DNA from 2 places in the Cupriavidus sp. SZY C1 genome. Region 1 is predicted to be linked to the other one. Evidence: predicted binding sites of a transcription regulator. Region 1 holds the regulator's gene; the other holds the start of a gene.

Region 1 (7,847 bases):
GGCATCACATTGCCGTTGACCTCGCCACCACCCCGGCGCGGACGGTTGCCGCCGGCGCCAGGATTGCCCAGGTTGCCGTTGCGACCGCCGCGTCCGCCACCGGCACCGCCTGCCTTGCCGCCGCCAGCGCCACGCATGCCGCCACCGCCGCCCATGCCGCCGCCGAACTTGGTCGTATGCGACGTCAGCGGCGCCGGCCCCGACGGAATGTAGCCCATCGACGTCTGCATCGGGTCGGGCTGGCCGCGTCCGGCGCTATTGCCGCCACGGTTGCCCCCGGCCTTCTCGAAGCGCGGCAAGCCGTCCATGCCCGTGTGCATCGGCATGCCGGCGATGGCCGCTTCCGTGCGCTGCTTGCGCCCGCCCACCTTGGTCGCGCCCTTGCCACCGGACTGCTCGGCCTTGGCCGGCGCCTTGAGGCCGATATTGGCCATCAGCGTGCGCACTTCCGTGCCTTCCAGCTCCTGCCAGCGGCCACGCTTCAGGCCGCGCGGCAGCAGGAACTGGCCGTAGCGCGTGCGGATCAGGCGCGACACGGTCAGGCCGACCGCCTCGAACATCCGGCGCACTTCGCGGTTCCGGCCCTCGGTCAGGGCGACGTGGTACCACTGGTTCACGCCCTCCCCGCCACCGTCGGCGATCCGCAGGAAGTTAGCCTCGCCGTCGTCGAGCTGGATGCCGTGCAGCAGGCGCTGGCGGTCGGCCTCGGCCAGTTCGCCCAGCGTCCGCACCGCATATTCACGCTCGACGCCGTAGCGCGGATGCATGAAGCGGTTGGCGATATCGCCCGACGTCGTGAAGATCAGCAGCCCTTCGGTGTTGAAGTCCAGCCGGCCCACGGCCACCCACTTGCCATTCTTGATGCGCGGCAGGTTGTCGAACACGGTCGGACGGCCTTCCGGGTCCGACTGGCTGACGATTTCGCCGGACGGCTTGTGGTACAGCAGCACGCGCGGCGGCTTGGTCGACACCTTGCGGTGGATCAGCTTGCCATTCACGCGGACCTGGTCCGTCGGCAGGATGCGCTGGCCGATGTGGGCCGGCAGCCCGTTCACCGACACGCGGCCCTGCAGGATCAGCTCTTCCATCTCCCGGCGGGATCCCAGGCCACCTTCGGCCAGCACCTTGTGCAGCTTGGGCGCGTCGTCGTCGGACGTCAGCTCGCGCACCGGCTTGGCCTTGGTGCGCGGCACGATCGTCTCTTCCTCGTCGTACTGCTCGGAAATCACGAAGCGGAACACGTCCTCGCCGCCCGCCGCGGGCTTGGCCGAGGCGCCCTTGCCGGCCGGCCTGGCAGGCTTGTCGCCCTGGCGCGGTTCGCCCCGCGCGCCACCGCCTGCCGCACCCTGGCGGCCTGCGCCAGCCTGGTTCTTGCGCTGGCCGTTGCGATTGCGCTTGCCGGGCTGCTCGGCGGCCGGCTTGCTGTCGCCATCGACCAGGGCGGCCTTGCGTTGCGGCTGCTGGCGGCGCTTGCGCTGGCCCTGACCCGCCGGCTGGGCCGGCTGGCTCTCGCCAGCATCGCTCTGGGCGGCGTCCGGCGCACCGGCTTCGGCCGTCGCCGCGGGCTTGCGGCGACCACGGCCGCGCGGTGCGGCGGGCTGGGCGGCGTTGGCATCGGCCGGCGCGGCGGCGTCAGCCTCCGAACGGCCTGCGTCCCGGTCCTGCCCGGCCTGGCGGCGCGAGGCCACCAGGTTGCGCAGACCGCGACGCAGCCCCTTGCGGCGCGGCGCGCCGTCGGCGTCGTTGCCCGTATCGGGGGCTGCGCCGGTATCGCCCGGCACGTCCGGGCGGCGGACGTCTTGCTCAGCGGAATCAGACAAAGTATTCACTATCGATGTTGCATGTTGTTCAGTTGGACACGCGCTCGTCGTCTTCGGCCGGGAATGGCGAGTCCTCGCCAGCCGGTTCCGAACGCTCGGGGGTCTGCGCTACGGCGGCCCCGGTGTCCACGTGGTAGCCGTTGGCATGTGCCACCGGCGCATCGTCCTGCCCATCCTCCTCGGGCTGCAGGGCGACGCTGGTATCGCTATCCGCCTCGTCGGCGGCGTCTGCCACCGGTCCGGCCTCGGCCTCGGCCTCGGCTTCGGCTTCGGTCACGGGCTCCGGCCCGGCCGTTGCGGCAGCCGCCGGATCGGCGACGGGCGCGGCGAATGCTTCTTCATCGCTGGCCGGCGGGTTGGCCGTGGCGATTTCCTCGAAATCGATCGCCTGCTGGTCCAGCAGGTTGGCCTGGGCCTGAGCCTGGGCGTCCTCCAGCGGCGGCAACTCGTCCAGCGAGCGGAGCCCCAGGTCGTCCAGGAACGCCTTGGTCGTCGCATAGAGCGCCGGGCGGCCCGGCACGTCGCGATGGCCGATGACCTCGATCCAGCCGCGGTCCTCAAGCTTTTTGACCACGTCGGTGCTGACCGTGACGCCGCGGATTTCCTCGATGTCGCCCCGCGTTACCGGCTGGCGGTACGCGATGATGGCCAGGGTTTCCATCACCGCGCGGGAGTACTTGGGCGGTTTTTCCGGGTTCAGCCGGTCCAGGAATTCGCGCATCTCCGGACGGCTCTGGAACCGCCATCCACTGGCCAGCGCAACGAGCTCGACCCCGCGCTGCTGCCAGTCCTGCCGGAGCTGTTCCAGCAACACCCGGATGGTGTCGGCGCCGACGTCGTCGGCAAACAGCCGCCGCAGATCGCCAACGCGCAGCGGCTCCTGCGCGCAGATCAGCGCGGTCTCGAGGACGATCTTCGCCTCTTGGGTATTCATGTGATTGCGTGCAGCCTGTCTTTGCACCTGCCCCCGGACGAGTCCCGGGGCACTGGAGATTGCAGATACAGCGAGGCCAGAGCCATCGCCATCTCATCGCGCAGCCAGCTCGCCCGCCTAATGCAGCGCAGCCGTGCACATCATTCCTTGCATCGAATTGCCGGGTCGGTCCGGCAGGAGATCGTCCGGGGCTGGCCAGCTTCTCCAGTCGACGGACCTCTTGCGTCGCGCCTTCTCCCTTCGGGGCGGACATTCGCCTGGGCCACCGGATGGCCAAGACGGCAAGAAAATACCGATATCGGCTCGGGCAACATCGCCCTGGCCGGCGCCACCTTCCCAACCGTCGCCGGCCTTTTAACCAGATCTTTTGAACCGGATGGACTGTAGAGACGTTGCCGGTGCACCGGAGTGGCCGGAAACCTGGACACGCGCCCCAGATCGGGACAGCGGTCCGGCGACGCCAGAAACATGGCGCGGCGCGATACCGTGGTTCTGGCGATTGTATGGCATTCCCGGTCCCGCCCGCAACCCGGCCTTGTGGCCGATTCAGAACACCACGCAAAAACCATGTTGCGCCAGCGTCTCAGGCAGCCATACCGCCCGGGCCACGCCCAGCACCCCGAAACCGATGACCAGCGCGGCAGAAGCGACCCTCACCCCCCGTTTGCGCGACCACTGCCGCAGGTATCCGGACATACCCGACATGACCAGCAGATTCGGCAGCGTGCCTAGCCCGAAGGCCCCCATCACCAACGCGCCGGATGCAGCGTTGCCGGCCAGCAGCGCCAGCGCGAGTGCGCCATAGACCATGCCGCATGGGACCAATCCCCAGGCGAGACCCATGCCGTAGCGGCGCAGCATCGGCGTGGCCCGCTGCGATGGACGCAAGCCGGCGGGCAGACCGACCGACAACCAGCCCGCAAGCCGCCCTACCGGTGCCGCTGCCTTCGCAGCCGTTCGCTCGATCCATTCCATCCCGATCACGCGACCGCGCAGCAGCCAGACGCCCGTCAGCACCAGCATCAGGCTGCCCAGCGCATAGAGCCATCGCTGCAAAGGCAGATAGTCCTGCCGCCACACCGTCGCACCGAAGGCGCCCAACGCCGCGCCCAGCAGCATGTAGGTGGTGATGCGCCCGGCGTGCATGACGCAGAGTTCGGCCCACCATTGATTTCGTGAACGGTGTACGAAAATCGTTGCACTGCTCGGCCGTTTTTGCTCCGCAGCAATAGCAATTCCTCCACACATTGCAGCGCAATGCATGCCACCGAGCAAGGCCATCAGAAAAACGCTTAAAAGCACACCAAATGGCAACTGTTCCTCGCTTCTGCGTCACTCGACGCTGTAAAATGCCTGCATCGCGCCCTCGCTGCAAGCGCATTCATACGAGCACTCAATTGTTGACTTCCATCCCCGTCACCGAGATGTCGCCCCGTTGTTCCACGTGTGCAATGGGTCAACTTTGCCTGCCGGTGGGCATGTCGCAACAGGACCTCGTGAAGATGGACACGCTCGTGCAGGAACGTGTGCGAGTTCACAAGGGCGAAACGCTGTACCGCATGGGCGAACCGCTCAGCGCCGTGTATGCCATCCGCTTCGGCACGCTGAAGACGCACGTCACGATGGAAGACGGCCGCACGCAGATCACCGGCTTTCATCTGCCTGGCGAAGTCATCGGCCTCGACGGTCTCGGCGAGATGCAGCACGCTTCCGATGCGACGGCGCTTGAGGACACCGAAGTCTGCGTCGTCCGGTATGACGAACTGCAAGCGCTGTCGGGCCACCTGCCCTCGCTGCAAGGCCAGTTCCTGCGGCTGATGAGCAAGGAAATCTCGCAGGACCAGGTCATGCTGATCACGCTCGGCTCGATGCGTGCCGAAGAGCGGCTGGCCGCGTTCCTCGTCAACATGTCCGAGCGACTCTCCGCGCGCGGCTACTCCTCCACCGAGTTCGTGCTGCGCATGAGCCGCGAGGAAATCGGCAGCTACCTTGGCCTGAAACTGGAAACGGTCAGCCGGCTGTTCTCGCGATTCGCCGAAGCCGGCCTGATCCAGATCCGCCAACGGCACGTCAAGCTGATCGACATGGCCGCTATCAAGCAGGTGTACAGCCGATCCTGCTGAGGCCCGCGGCACCTGCCGCCCGCCCCGTATCACGACAAAGGCCGCGTCGGAGCAAATCCGGAGCGGCCTTTTTGTTCGACTGCGCTATTCGAGTTCATCGGTATCGCTCAGCTTTACCGGCATCGTGTACAGCGTAAGTCCGCTGGAGAGCGCGCAGAACAGCCACGCCACCAGGAATCCCACTGTGTAAACCGCTTGCCGCGACGCCTCCACCGGGTGGCCGAAGAAGCTCAGGTCACCAGGATCCACAACCGAGAACACGACTGCCGTGGCCGCGCCGCCCATCAGAAACGCCGGCCACAGCACCCACATCAGCCAGCGGAGTCTCATGGGCGCCTCGCCGGCGGTTCGGTTGGCGCGGACCCGACTTTCTCGACCACCAGTCCGTGACGGGCGGCGTCGGCGACGGGAATGTCGGCATGGCCATTGGCCAGCCAGATCGTGACGCCGCAACCGATCATTGCCAGCAGCGGGCCACTCATCAGAATCCATGGCCAGGGTTCCCTGTACCAGGGTTTTGCGGGGTTCGGGTTCATTTCGCTCTCCAGTTTGGCCATTCGCCCAGCGCTTCCGCCACAGCGTCACAGATTGCGCGGGACGATGAAACTCGTACTTTGCCGAATTCGTACGTCGCGATCGGTGCCGGTCTCGGCCGTGACGGTCACCTCGATCTTGTGCGTGCCCTCCTTCGCATCCTCGATCGGCACGCGAATCCGGATCGGCAGCAGGCGGTTCGACGTCGGCGCCAGCCCTTCCGCGCCCTGGTCGTACTCGACAGTCAGGTCCTGCATTTCCGCGCTGTTGGCCTGCACGCGGATCTTCATCGGCGCTTCGGTCGCATTGATGAGCTGCAGCCGGTACACATTCTCGATCCAGCGGCCTTCGACTTCGCGCCCCAGCGCGCCGCGGTCGCGGATGATGTCGACCTTCAGCGGCGTCCGCATCGCCAGCGAGGCGATGAAACCGGCGCTCAGCGCCAGCCAGATCAGCGTATAGACGATGGTGCGCGGACGCAGCAGCCGCTTGCGCGCCGCCGTCGGCGACAGCTTCTGGCGCATGGCGTTCTCGGACGTGTACCGGATCAGCCCGCGCGGGTAATCCATCTTGTCCATGACCTGGTCGCACGCGTCGATGCAGGCCCCGCAGCCGATGCACTCGTACTGCAGGCCATCGCGGATGTCGATGCCGGTTGGGCACACCTGCACGCAGATGCTGCAGTTGACGCAGTCGCCAAGTCCCGCCGCATGGTGGTCGGCCTTGCGCGAACGGCTGCCGCGCGGCTCGCCGCGCCCGACGTCGTAGGTGACCACGTAGGTATCGCGGTCGACCATCACGCTCTGGAACCGCGCGTACGGACACATGTACTTGCAGACCTGTTCGCGCATGAAGCCCGCGTTGCCCCACGTGGCAAAGGCGTAGAACAGCATCCAGAACGCCTGCCAGGGCCCGAGCGTCCAGTGCAGGACTTCTCCGCCCAACTCGCGGATCGGCGCGAAATAGCCGATGAACGTGAAGCCGGTCCACAGCGCGATGACGATCCACAACGCGTGCTTGGTGGCCTTGATCCGCAGCTTGCGGAGGCTCCATGGATCGCCGTCCAGCCGGATGCGCGCGATCCGGTCGCCTTCCACCCGGCGCTCGATCCACATGAAGATTTCGGTGTAGACCGTTTGCGGGCAGGCGTAACCGCAGAACAATCGCCCCGCTAACGCCGTGAACAGGAACAGCGACAGTGCCGAGATCACTAGCAGCACGGCCAGGTAGATCACGTCCTGTGGCCATAGCACGAGGCCGAAGATGTAGAACTTGCGGGCGCCGAGGTCGAATAGCACGGCCTGGCGGTCGTTCCATTGCAGCCAGGGGGTGCCGTAGTAGACCAGTTGGGTCAGGATGACCAGCCAGACACGCCAGCTTGAGAAGGCACCCGTGATCGAGCGCGGGTAGATCTTGCGCCGGACTTCGTAGAGCGCTTCCTCGGTGGCATCGGCCGCCGTCCTGGATGGCGGCGCGGGTCGCCAGGTGGCCGTCTCGCCAGCCTCGCGTGTGGGGGGAGATTCCAGGGGCGCGTTCATGGTTCAGCCCTCTTGCCCCCGGGGCCTGCCTCGCCGGCGGGCCTCCGGGGCGCGGTTTGTCATTGTCCTGCCGGTGCTGCCGAATTCGACAGGCCCCAGACATAGGCCGTCAGCATGCGGATGCGTTCGGGCGTCAGGATTTCCTCGTGGGCCGGCATATGGCCGTTGTGGCCCTTGAGAATGGCATCGACGATCGCACCTTCCGAACTGCCGTACAGCCACACCTTGTCCGACAGGTTGGGCGCGCCCAGGGCCTGGTTGCCCTTGCCGCTCCCGCCATGGCAGGCCACGCAGGTCGACTTGAACGTGCTCTCGCCGCGCGAGGCCCGGATCGGGTCGTATGTCAGCCCCGACAGCGACCGCACGTACTGCGCGGTATCGCCGGCCTGCTTGCCATCAATGGCGCCGGCAAACGGCGGCATCACGCCATTGCGGCCCTTGGCGATCGTCTGCTGGATCGTCTCGGGCTCGCCGCCATAGAGCCAGTCGTCATCGGTCAGGTTCGGAAAACCCCGGCTGCCGCGCGCGTCCGATCCATGGCACTGCGCGCAATAGTTCAGGAACAGCCGCTGGCCGATTTCCCGCGCATCGGGGTCCGCCGCCACCTGCTTGACGTCCATCTTCAGGTACTTGGCGTAGATCTCGTTCTGCATCTTCTCGGCGGCCTGCCGGTGCGCGGCAAGCTCATCCTGCGACGAGAACTTGAGTACGCCCGCGTACGAGCCGAGCCCCGGATACAGGATCAGGTAGCCCAGGCTGAAGATGCAGGCCAGCAGGAACATCCACATCCACCAGCGCGGCAGCGGGTTGTTCAGCTCGCGCAGGTCGTTGTCCCAGACGTGGCCGGTATCGTCGGTCGTGCTGACGCCCTTGGGCATCTTGCGCTGCGAGAACAGCA
Region 2 (7,847 bases), on a different contig from region 1:
GATCGACAAGAACGTCTACGACATGTCGCCCGGCGCGGCCGTGGGCTTCGCGGTGTCGTACCTGATCGTGGGCTGGGTGGTCTATGACGCCATCTGCCGGATCTTCGGCAAGAGCGACCGGACGGTGGGCATCCTGGTGGCGATCTACGTGGGCGTGGCCGCCTATGTGGCTTGCCATATCTTCTCGGGCCGCGCGGCGTTCCTGCTGACCGGCGCGATGATCGCCACGATCATGAGCGCGAACGTGCTGTTCTGGATCATCCCGGGGCAGCGCAAGGTGGTGGCGGCGCTCAAGGCCGGCCAGCCGGTGGACCCGATCCACGGCAAGCGCGGCAAGCAGCGCAGCGTGCACAACACGTACTTCACGTTGCCGGTGCTGTTCGCGATGCTGTCGAACCACTACAGCATGACCTACGCGGCCAAGAACAACTGGGTGGTGCTGATCCTGGTCATGCTGGCCGGCGTGCTGATCCGCCAGTTCTTCATCCTCAAGCACAAGGGCAAGATCAACATCGCGTGGCCGGCCGCCGGCGTGGCGTGCCTGGGCCTGGTGGCGTTCCTGATCGCGCCGCAGCCGCGCCCGCAGGTGGCGCAGGGCGAAGGCGCCGCCAACGCGGTGAGCTTCGTCAAGGTGCAGGAGATCATGAACTCGCGCTGCGTGCAGTGCCATGCCGCGCAGCCGAAGATGATGCCGACGGCCGCCAAGGGCATCAAGCTCGATACCGTGGACGACATCAAGTCGCACGCCCAGCTCATCTACCAGCAGGCCGTGCAGCAGAAGGCGATGCCGCTGGGCAACGTCACGCAGATCACGGACGACGAACGCGCACTGCTGGGCCAGTGGTTCGAGGGCGGCGCCAAGACGACCAACTGATTACGACCGGGCATCGGTGATCGACGGTCCGGAGGCTGCGCAGTCGGCAGCCGGCTGTACCGGACCGGCGAGGGTTTGAACGGGGCTTCGGCCCCGTTTTTTTATCAGCGTCCGACGTTGAACAGCGCCAGCAGTCCCAGCACCAGGAAGATCGCGGCGGCGATCTTGTGGACCAGGGCAATCGGCATCCGGTTCGCGAACTTTTCGCCGAGCATCACGGCCGGTGCATTGGCCAGCATCATGCCGAACGTCGTGCCGGCCACCACCGCCAGCACCTCGCCATGGAAGCGGGCCGCCAGCGCCACGGTGGCGATCTGCGTCTTGTCGCCCATCTCGGCAAAGAAGAAGGCCACGATCGTGGTGCCCAGGATGCCCAGCGCGCCCTTGGCCGGCTTCGCTTCCTCGGCCTCGTCGAGCTTGTCGGGAATCAGCATCCACGCGGCCATCGCAATAAAGCCAAGACCGAGGATCCAGCGCAGCAGGTTGGCGCCCAGGACCTGGGTGATCCAGCCACCAAGGGCGCCGGCAAAGCCGTGGTTGACCAGCGTGGCGATCAGGATGCCGAGGATGATGGGAAGGGGTTTGCGATACCGCGCGGCCAGCACGAGGGACAGCAACTGCGTCTTGTCGCCCATTTCGGCGAGCGCGACGATACCTGTGGAGACGAGGAATGATTCCATTGTTATTGGTGTAAAACCGGGCCGCCTGCGCATCTTGCGAGATGCCAATGACACACACCTTTCCCGGCCCGGCCAGAAAGGTATGGTCATCGGTCTCGCCAGGCGCTGGACACAAGGTCCAAGGCTGCGCACGCCATAACCGCTTCGCGGTCAAGTCTGTTGACGTACGCCCCTGTCCTCCGGGTGCCGCATTGCGCGGCGCGGTGGGATCAGGGCGGCTACTCCCCAATGGAGCCCGCATTGTAGCCAGACCGTCGGCGAATGTCCAACGATCTGGCGGAACTACGATCGAATTGAGAAGGGTTCTCAGGCAGGCACGGGGGCGTTCTCGCTGGTCTGGCGACCGCGGAAATCGGTCCAGCACAGGGCCTTGAAGTCGTAGAGCTTGCAGTGCCGCGCGGTACGGAAGTACCAGCGCCACGAGAACTTCTCGATGATGATCCGCCCCGGCAGCGCGTGCTCCAGCAGGGCCTGCGCGCGCTTCAGCCGGTACAGCGGCACGCTCATGTCCACGTGGTGCGCCGTGTGTTCCATGATGTGGTGCAGCGCCGCGCCGATGCCCATGCCGAAGCGCAGGTGCACGGTCGTCGAGACGAACGGCTGGGCCTTGGCCCACATCGCCTTGGTGTCGTACCACGCCACGCTGGTATGGGTGTGGTGGACATAGAGCACGAAGCCGACCGTCGTGTTCCAGACCAGGAACGGCAGCACGAAGCCGGTGCCAACCATCAGCAGCACTGACTGCCCCGTGGCGACGGCCAGCCATGCCAGCGCGCCGATCCACAGCGCGCCGAAGGCGGCCACCAGCGTGCAGTCCCACAGGAAGATCGCGCGGCGCGTGGCCATCTGGCGCTTGCTCGGGAAGAACAGCTTGAACCACCAGATCTCGATCAGGTAGTACAGGCCGGCGCCGAAGCCGTTGCGGTAGATGCGCTCCATCACGCGGCGGCGGCGCGGCAGCGCGCGGAATTCGTCGAGCGAGTAGGGCGCCCAGACGAAGTCGAAGCCCTTGAGGTTGGTATAGCCGTGGTGCACCACGTTGTGGCCCACTTCCCACAGGCTGTACGGCGTCAGCGACGGCAGGAAGGTCAGCCGGCCCAGCCACTTGTTCAGGCCGCGGTGGTCGGTCAGGCTCTGGTGGCAGGCGTCGTGGCCGATGATGAACAGCCGCGCGATGATCAGCCCGGCCAGCACGCCGAGGCCCACCTTGGCCCACCATGCCGACAGCAGCACCACGCCGGCCAGCACCGCGAAGAACAGCGCGTAGTCGAACGCGAACAGCAGCAGCGCGCGCGACGTGCTGCGGCGTCCCAGCGGGATCAGCCAGCTTCGGATGGTCTTGCGGTTGGGGAACGGGGCCTCGAACGCGATCGGCTCGGGCAGTGGCACGTCGCCGGCATGCGGGCGACGCTGGGATGCGGTGGACGGGGCGGCGGCGGGCGGCGGCGTGCCGCCGTCCGTCGGGGAAAGGGTCTGGGATCTGGCAGTCATCAAGGCTTCAGCGAGTCGGAATGCAGGGGGCGCCCATTTGCGTGGGCGCACGAATGCGACAGGCTATAAGGCTTGGATGACGATTGTGTTGATGCCGATCAAGACATTGGGCGTGAAAGGGGCTTCGGCGTCCCATGCAAAGCCGGAGCCGCTTGATCGGCAGGGCGGCAGGCCGGCGGGGTGCTCAGGCAGCCACCGGCTGCGCGGCTTCGCCCATCACGTACACGCTGTCGATGACGCGGTCGTCGCCCAGCATCGCAAACGCGAACAGCTGCTCTTCCAGCGTCTCCGAGCGGCTGCTGCGGCGCGCGATCAGCGGCGTGGCATCGGGGTCCAGCACCACGAAATCGGCCTCGCAGCCCACCTCGAAACTGCCGATGCGGTCCTGCCAGCCCAGCGCCTCGGCCGCCGCGCGCGTGGCCAGGTAGAACATGCGCAGCGCCGTCAGGTGGTAGCCGCCCATGCGCGCCACCTTGTGGGCGGCGTTCATCGTGCGGAACATCGAGAACGACGTGCCGCCGCCCACGTCGGTGGCCAGCGTCACGTTCAGGCGGTTGGCGTCGGACTGGTGGAAGTCGTAGAACCCGCTGCCCAGGAACAGGTTCGACGTGGGGCAGTGGGCCACGGCCGCGCCGCTGTCGGCCAGGCGGCGGCGGTCCTCGGGGTCCAGGTAGATCGCGTGGCCGTAGAACGCGCCCGGGCGCAGCAGGCCGTAGCGGTCGTAGACGTCCAGGTAGCTGCGCGCGTCCGGGAACAGCTCGGCCACCCATTTCACCTCGTCGCGGTTCTCGGCCACGTGCGTCTGGATGAAGACGTCGTCATGCGCGCGCGCCAGCTCGCCGCAGGCGGCAAGCTGGGCTTCGGTGGACGTGGGCGCGAAGCGCGGCGTGATGGCGTAGGCCAGCCGGTCCTTGCCGTGCCACTTCGAGATCAGGTCGGCCGATTCGCGCGCGCCGGATTCGGCCGTGTCCTGCAGGAAATCGGGACAGTTGCGGTCCATCAGCACCTTGCCGGTGATCATCCGCAGGTTGCGCGCCTGGCTGGCCGCGAACAGCGCGTCGGCCGACTGCGCGTGCACGGTGCTCCAGACCATCGCCGTGGTCGTGCCGTTGCGCAGCAGTTCGTCGGTGAAGAAGTCGGCCACGCCGCGCGCGTAGGTGGCGTCGCTGAAGCGGCGCTCCTCGGGGAACGTGTAGGTGTCCAGCCAGTGCAGCAGCCCCGGCGACGGCGACGCGATGATGTCGGTCTGCGGGTAGTGCACGTGCGTGTCGATGAAGCCCGGGACGATCAGCTTGCCGCGATGGTCGACCAGCTCGGCGCCGGCCGGCACCTCGGGCGCCAGCGTGGCGTACCGGCCCACGGCGGCCACGCGCCCGGCGGTCACGATCATCAGGCCGTCTTCCCAATACTGATAAGCGTCCTCGTGGAACTGCGGATCGCGCAGGAAATGGAGGATGCGGCCGCGGATGGCGCGGGTGACGGCACCGTTGGTGCGGGGGGCGGGGGAAGTCGTCATCGTCTTGTCTCGGGGCGGCCGGCGCCCCGCCCGTGCCTTGGCAGGCAGCGGGCGCGGCATCCGGCATTCTGGGATAGGCGTCCGCGTCAGCCCGTGGAACTCACATGGGCCGCCGCGGGCGGGGACATCGGCGGCGCCGACCAGAAATGGTCGACTTCCGCCAGGAATTCGGCCTTCTGCTTCTCCGGCAGGAAGGCCGCTTCAAAACTGTTGCGCGCCAGCTTGTGGGCGTCGGCGGCGTCCAGCGGCAGCGCGTCGAACGTGGCTTCCCAGTTGGCGTTCATGTAGCCGCCAAAGTAGGCCGGGTCATCCGAATGCAGCGTCACGGCCACGCCGGCGTCCAGTAGTTGCTTCAGCGAGTGGTCGCGCAGGTCCGGATACACCTTGAGCTTCTGGTTCGACAGCGGGCAGACCGTCAGCGCCACGCGCTCGCGCGCCAGCCGTTCAACCAGCGCCGCGTCGTCGATGGCCCGCACGCCGTGGTCGATCCGCTCCACCTTGAGGATGTCCAGCGCGTCGGTCACGTACTGCGCCGGGCCTTCCTCGCCCGCGTGGGCCACCAGGCGCAGGCCCAGCGCCTTGGCGCGGGCAAACACCCGCGCGAACTTCTCGGGCGGGTTGCCGCGCTCCGACGAATCCAGTCCCACGCCGACAAAGCGGTCGCGGTAGGGCAGCGCGGCCTCCAGCGTGGCGAACGCGTCTTCCTCGGACAGGTGGCGCAGGAAGCAGAGGATCAGGCTGCTCGAAAAATCGTACTCGGTGCGTGCCTGCGCCAGCGCGTCCGAGATGCCGTCGATCACGGTGCCGATCGGCACGCCGCGCTCGGTGTGGGTCTGCGGATCGAAGAAGATCTCGGCATGGCGGACGTTGTCGGCCACGGCGCGCTGCACGTAGGCCATTGTCATGTCGAAGAAGTCTTCCTCGGTCAGCAGCACGCTGGCGCCGGCGTAGTAGATGTCCAGGAACGACTGCAGGTCGCTGAAGGCATAGGCGGCGCTCAGCGCCTCCACGTCGGGGTAGGCCAGGCTGACGTTGTTGCGCTGGGCCAGCCGGAAGATCAGCTCGGGTTCGAGCGTGCCTTCGATATGCACGTGCAGTTCGGCCTTGGGAGTTCGGCGGATTTTGTCCGCCAGCGCGGCATCGATGGTCATGGGGCCTCTTTTCTATGCTGACAGCCGCACGGGCGGCTGTGCTGTTACGGAAGCACCGTCTCCAGCCGCTGGGCGCGCAGCGCCGCAATGCGCTGCTCGCGCACCTGCAGTAGCTGGGCGACGATGGCAACCGCAATCATAGCCGGAGCCTTGTCTGTAATGCCCGCCACACCCATCGGGCAGGTCATTTCCGGTAGCCGCGCCGGGTCCACGCCGTGCTCCACCATCCGGTGCTCGAACCTGGCCCGCTTGGTCCTGGAGCCGATCAGCCCGAAATAGGCGAAATCCGTGCGGCGGAAGATGCGCTCGCAGAGCTGCTGGTCCAGCGCGTGGCTGTGGGTCATGACGGTGAAGTACGCGCCCGGCGGCGCCTGGTCGACCACGGCCTCGGGCGTGTCGGTCGGCTCGGCCTCGATGGTGTCGGGCAGCCCGGCCGGGAACAGCGTGTCGCGCTCGTCCACCCAGTGCACGTGACAGGGCAGCGTGGACAGCACTTTTACCAGCGCATGGCCAACGTGGCCCGCGCCGAACAGCACCACGTGCATGGCGTCGGGCACCAGCGTGTCGATCCAGGTCCCGTCGCCCTGCAGCGCCGCCGTGGCCAACTGTGCACGGCTCGGCGCAAAGCCGACCGGGCCGGCGGGCGGCACCACGCGCTCGATCGCCCGGCCGGCCCGGAACGCGGCCTGCACGGCGTCCAGCCACGGCAGGTCGGCCTCGTCCAGTACTTCGAACGCCAGCTTGACCACGCCGCCGCAGCACTGGCCCAGCGTCGGCCCCAGCGCGATGCGCTCGATGCGCCGCGGCGGGTTGCCGCGCACGTGGCGGTTGGCCAGCATCGCGCGGGCGATGTCCATGCCGCGCCATTCCAGATGGCCGCCGCCGATGGTGCCGACCAGGTCGTCGGCCGTGACCAGCATGCGGATGCCGGCCTCGCGCGGCGCGGAGCCCTTGACGTCGACGATGGTGACCATCGCCACGGGTACGCCGGCGCGCACCCAGCGAGCGGCGTCGGCAAAGCGGAACGGCTTGAGCGGGGCGTCCTGCATGGTAGGTCTCCGTCGCGTCAGGCCGGCACGCCGGCGGCGGCCTGCACGGCCTCCACGGCGTCCAGGATGGCTTCGCTGGTGGCCGGGGCGCGCAGCGGCGGGTTGACCCGGTAGTCGCCCACGGCCGCGACGGCGTCGCGGATGGCGAAGAACACCGAGAACGGCAGCAGCAGCGGCGGCTCGCCCACGGCCTTCGAGCGGTGGATGCTGTCCTCGACGTTGGCGTTCTGGAACAGCCGCACGTGAAAGCCCTCGGGCACGTCGTTGATCGTCGGGATCTTGTAGGTCGACGGCGCGTGGGTCATCAGCTTGCCGTTCGGGTTCCACCACAGTTCCTCGGTGGTCAGCCAGCCCATGCCCTGCACGAACGCGCCTTCCACCTGGCCGATGTCGATGGCCGGGTTCAGCGACTTGCCGGCGTCGTGCAGCGCGTCGGCGCGCAGCAGCTTCCATTCGCCGGTCAGCGTGTCGACGATCACCTCCGAGCACGCGGCGCCGTAGGCGTAGTAGTAGAACGGCCGGCCGTGCAGCGCCTTCTGGTCCCAGTACAGCTTGGGCGTGGTGTAGAAGCCGTCTGACCAGAGCTGCACGCGGGCGATGTAGGCCTCGCGCACCAGTTCGTTGAACGGCAGCCGCAGCTCGCCGGCAATCACCAGGTCGTCGTTGAAGCGGATGTCGGCGGGCGTCACGCCGGCCTTGCGCGCGGCAAAGTCGGCCAGCCGCTCGCGGATCTGGCGCGCGGCGTCCTGGGCGGCCTTGCCGTTCAGGTCGGCGCCGGTGGACGCGGCCGTGGCCGACGTGTTGGCCACCTTGCTGGTATCGGTGGCCGTCACGCGCACGCGCTCCATGCGGATGCCCAGCTCGTGCGCCACCACCATCGCCACCTTGGTGTTCAGCCCCTGGCCCATCTCGGTGCCGCCGTGGTTCACCAGCACCGACCCGTCGTTGTAGACGTGCACCAGCGCGCCGGCCTGGTTGTAGTGCGCCACGTTGAACGAGATGCCGAACTTGACCGGCGTGATCGCGATGCCCTTCTTCAGCACCGGGCTGTTGGCGTTGAACGCGCGGGTGGCCGCGCGGCGGGCC

Evidence for each region. The regulator FNR, encoded in region 1, switches genes on or off when oxygen is low (the NO sensors DNR and NnrR bind a similar motif). The targets are predictions, from matches to a motif close to TTGATNNNNATCAA.
Region 2: a site for FNR is predicted at 3,134-3,147, ahead of QTN24_RS05795 (fatty acid desaturase). Genes of this name have one in related genera too.

Annotation. Positions count from the first base shown of each region.
Region 1 covers NZ_JAUANU010000019.1:7,077-14,923, forward strand. The annotation lists gene rluB (23S rRNA pseudouridine(2605) synthase RluB) at 1-1,820, opposite strand, end outside; gene scpB (SMC-Scp complex subunit ScpB) at 1,849-2,754, opposite strand; gene QTN24_RS23070 (sulfite exporter TauE/SafE family protein) at 3,301-4,068, opposite strand; gene fnr (fumarate/nitrate reduction transcriptional regulator Fnr) at 4,152-4,877, shown strand; gene QTN24_RS23080 (hypothetical protein) at 4,962-5,207, opposite strand; gene QTN24_RS23085 (hypothetical protein) at 5,204-5,413, opposite strand; gene ccoG (cytochrome c oxidase accessory protein CcoG) at 5,459-6,949, opposite strand; gene ccoP (cytochrome-c oxidase, cbb3-type subunit III) at 7,009-7,847, opposite strand, start outside.
Region 2 covers NZ_JAUANU010000002.1:355,129-362,975, forward strand. The annotation lists gene QTN24_RS05785 (urate hydroxylase PuuD) at 1-874, shown strand, start outside; gene QTN24_RS05790 (TMEM165/GDT1 family protein) at 979-1,554, opposite strand; yybP-ykoY riboswitch at 1,611-1,796, opposite strand; gene QTN24_RS05795 (fatty acid desaturase) at 1,861-3,045, opposite strand; gene guaD (guanine deaminase) at 3,230-4,561, opposite strand; gene QTN24_RS05805 (adenosine deaminase) at 4,648-5,712, opposite strand; gene xdhC (xanthine dehydrogenase accessory protein XdhC) at 5,757-6,761, opposite strand; gene xdhB (xanthine dehydrogenase molybdopterin binding subunit) at 6,779-7,847, opposite strand, start outside.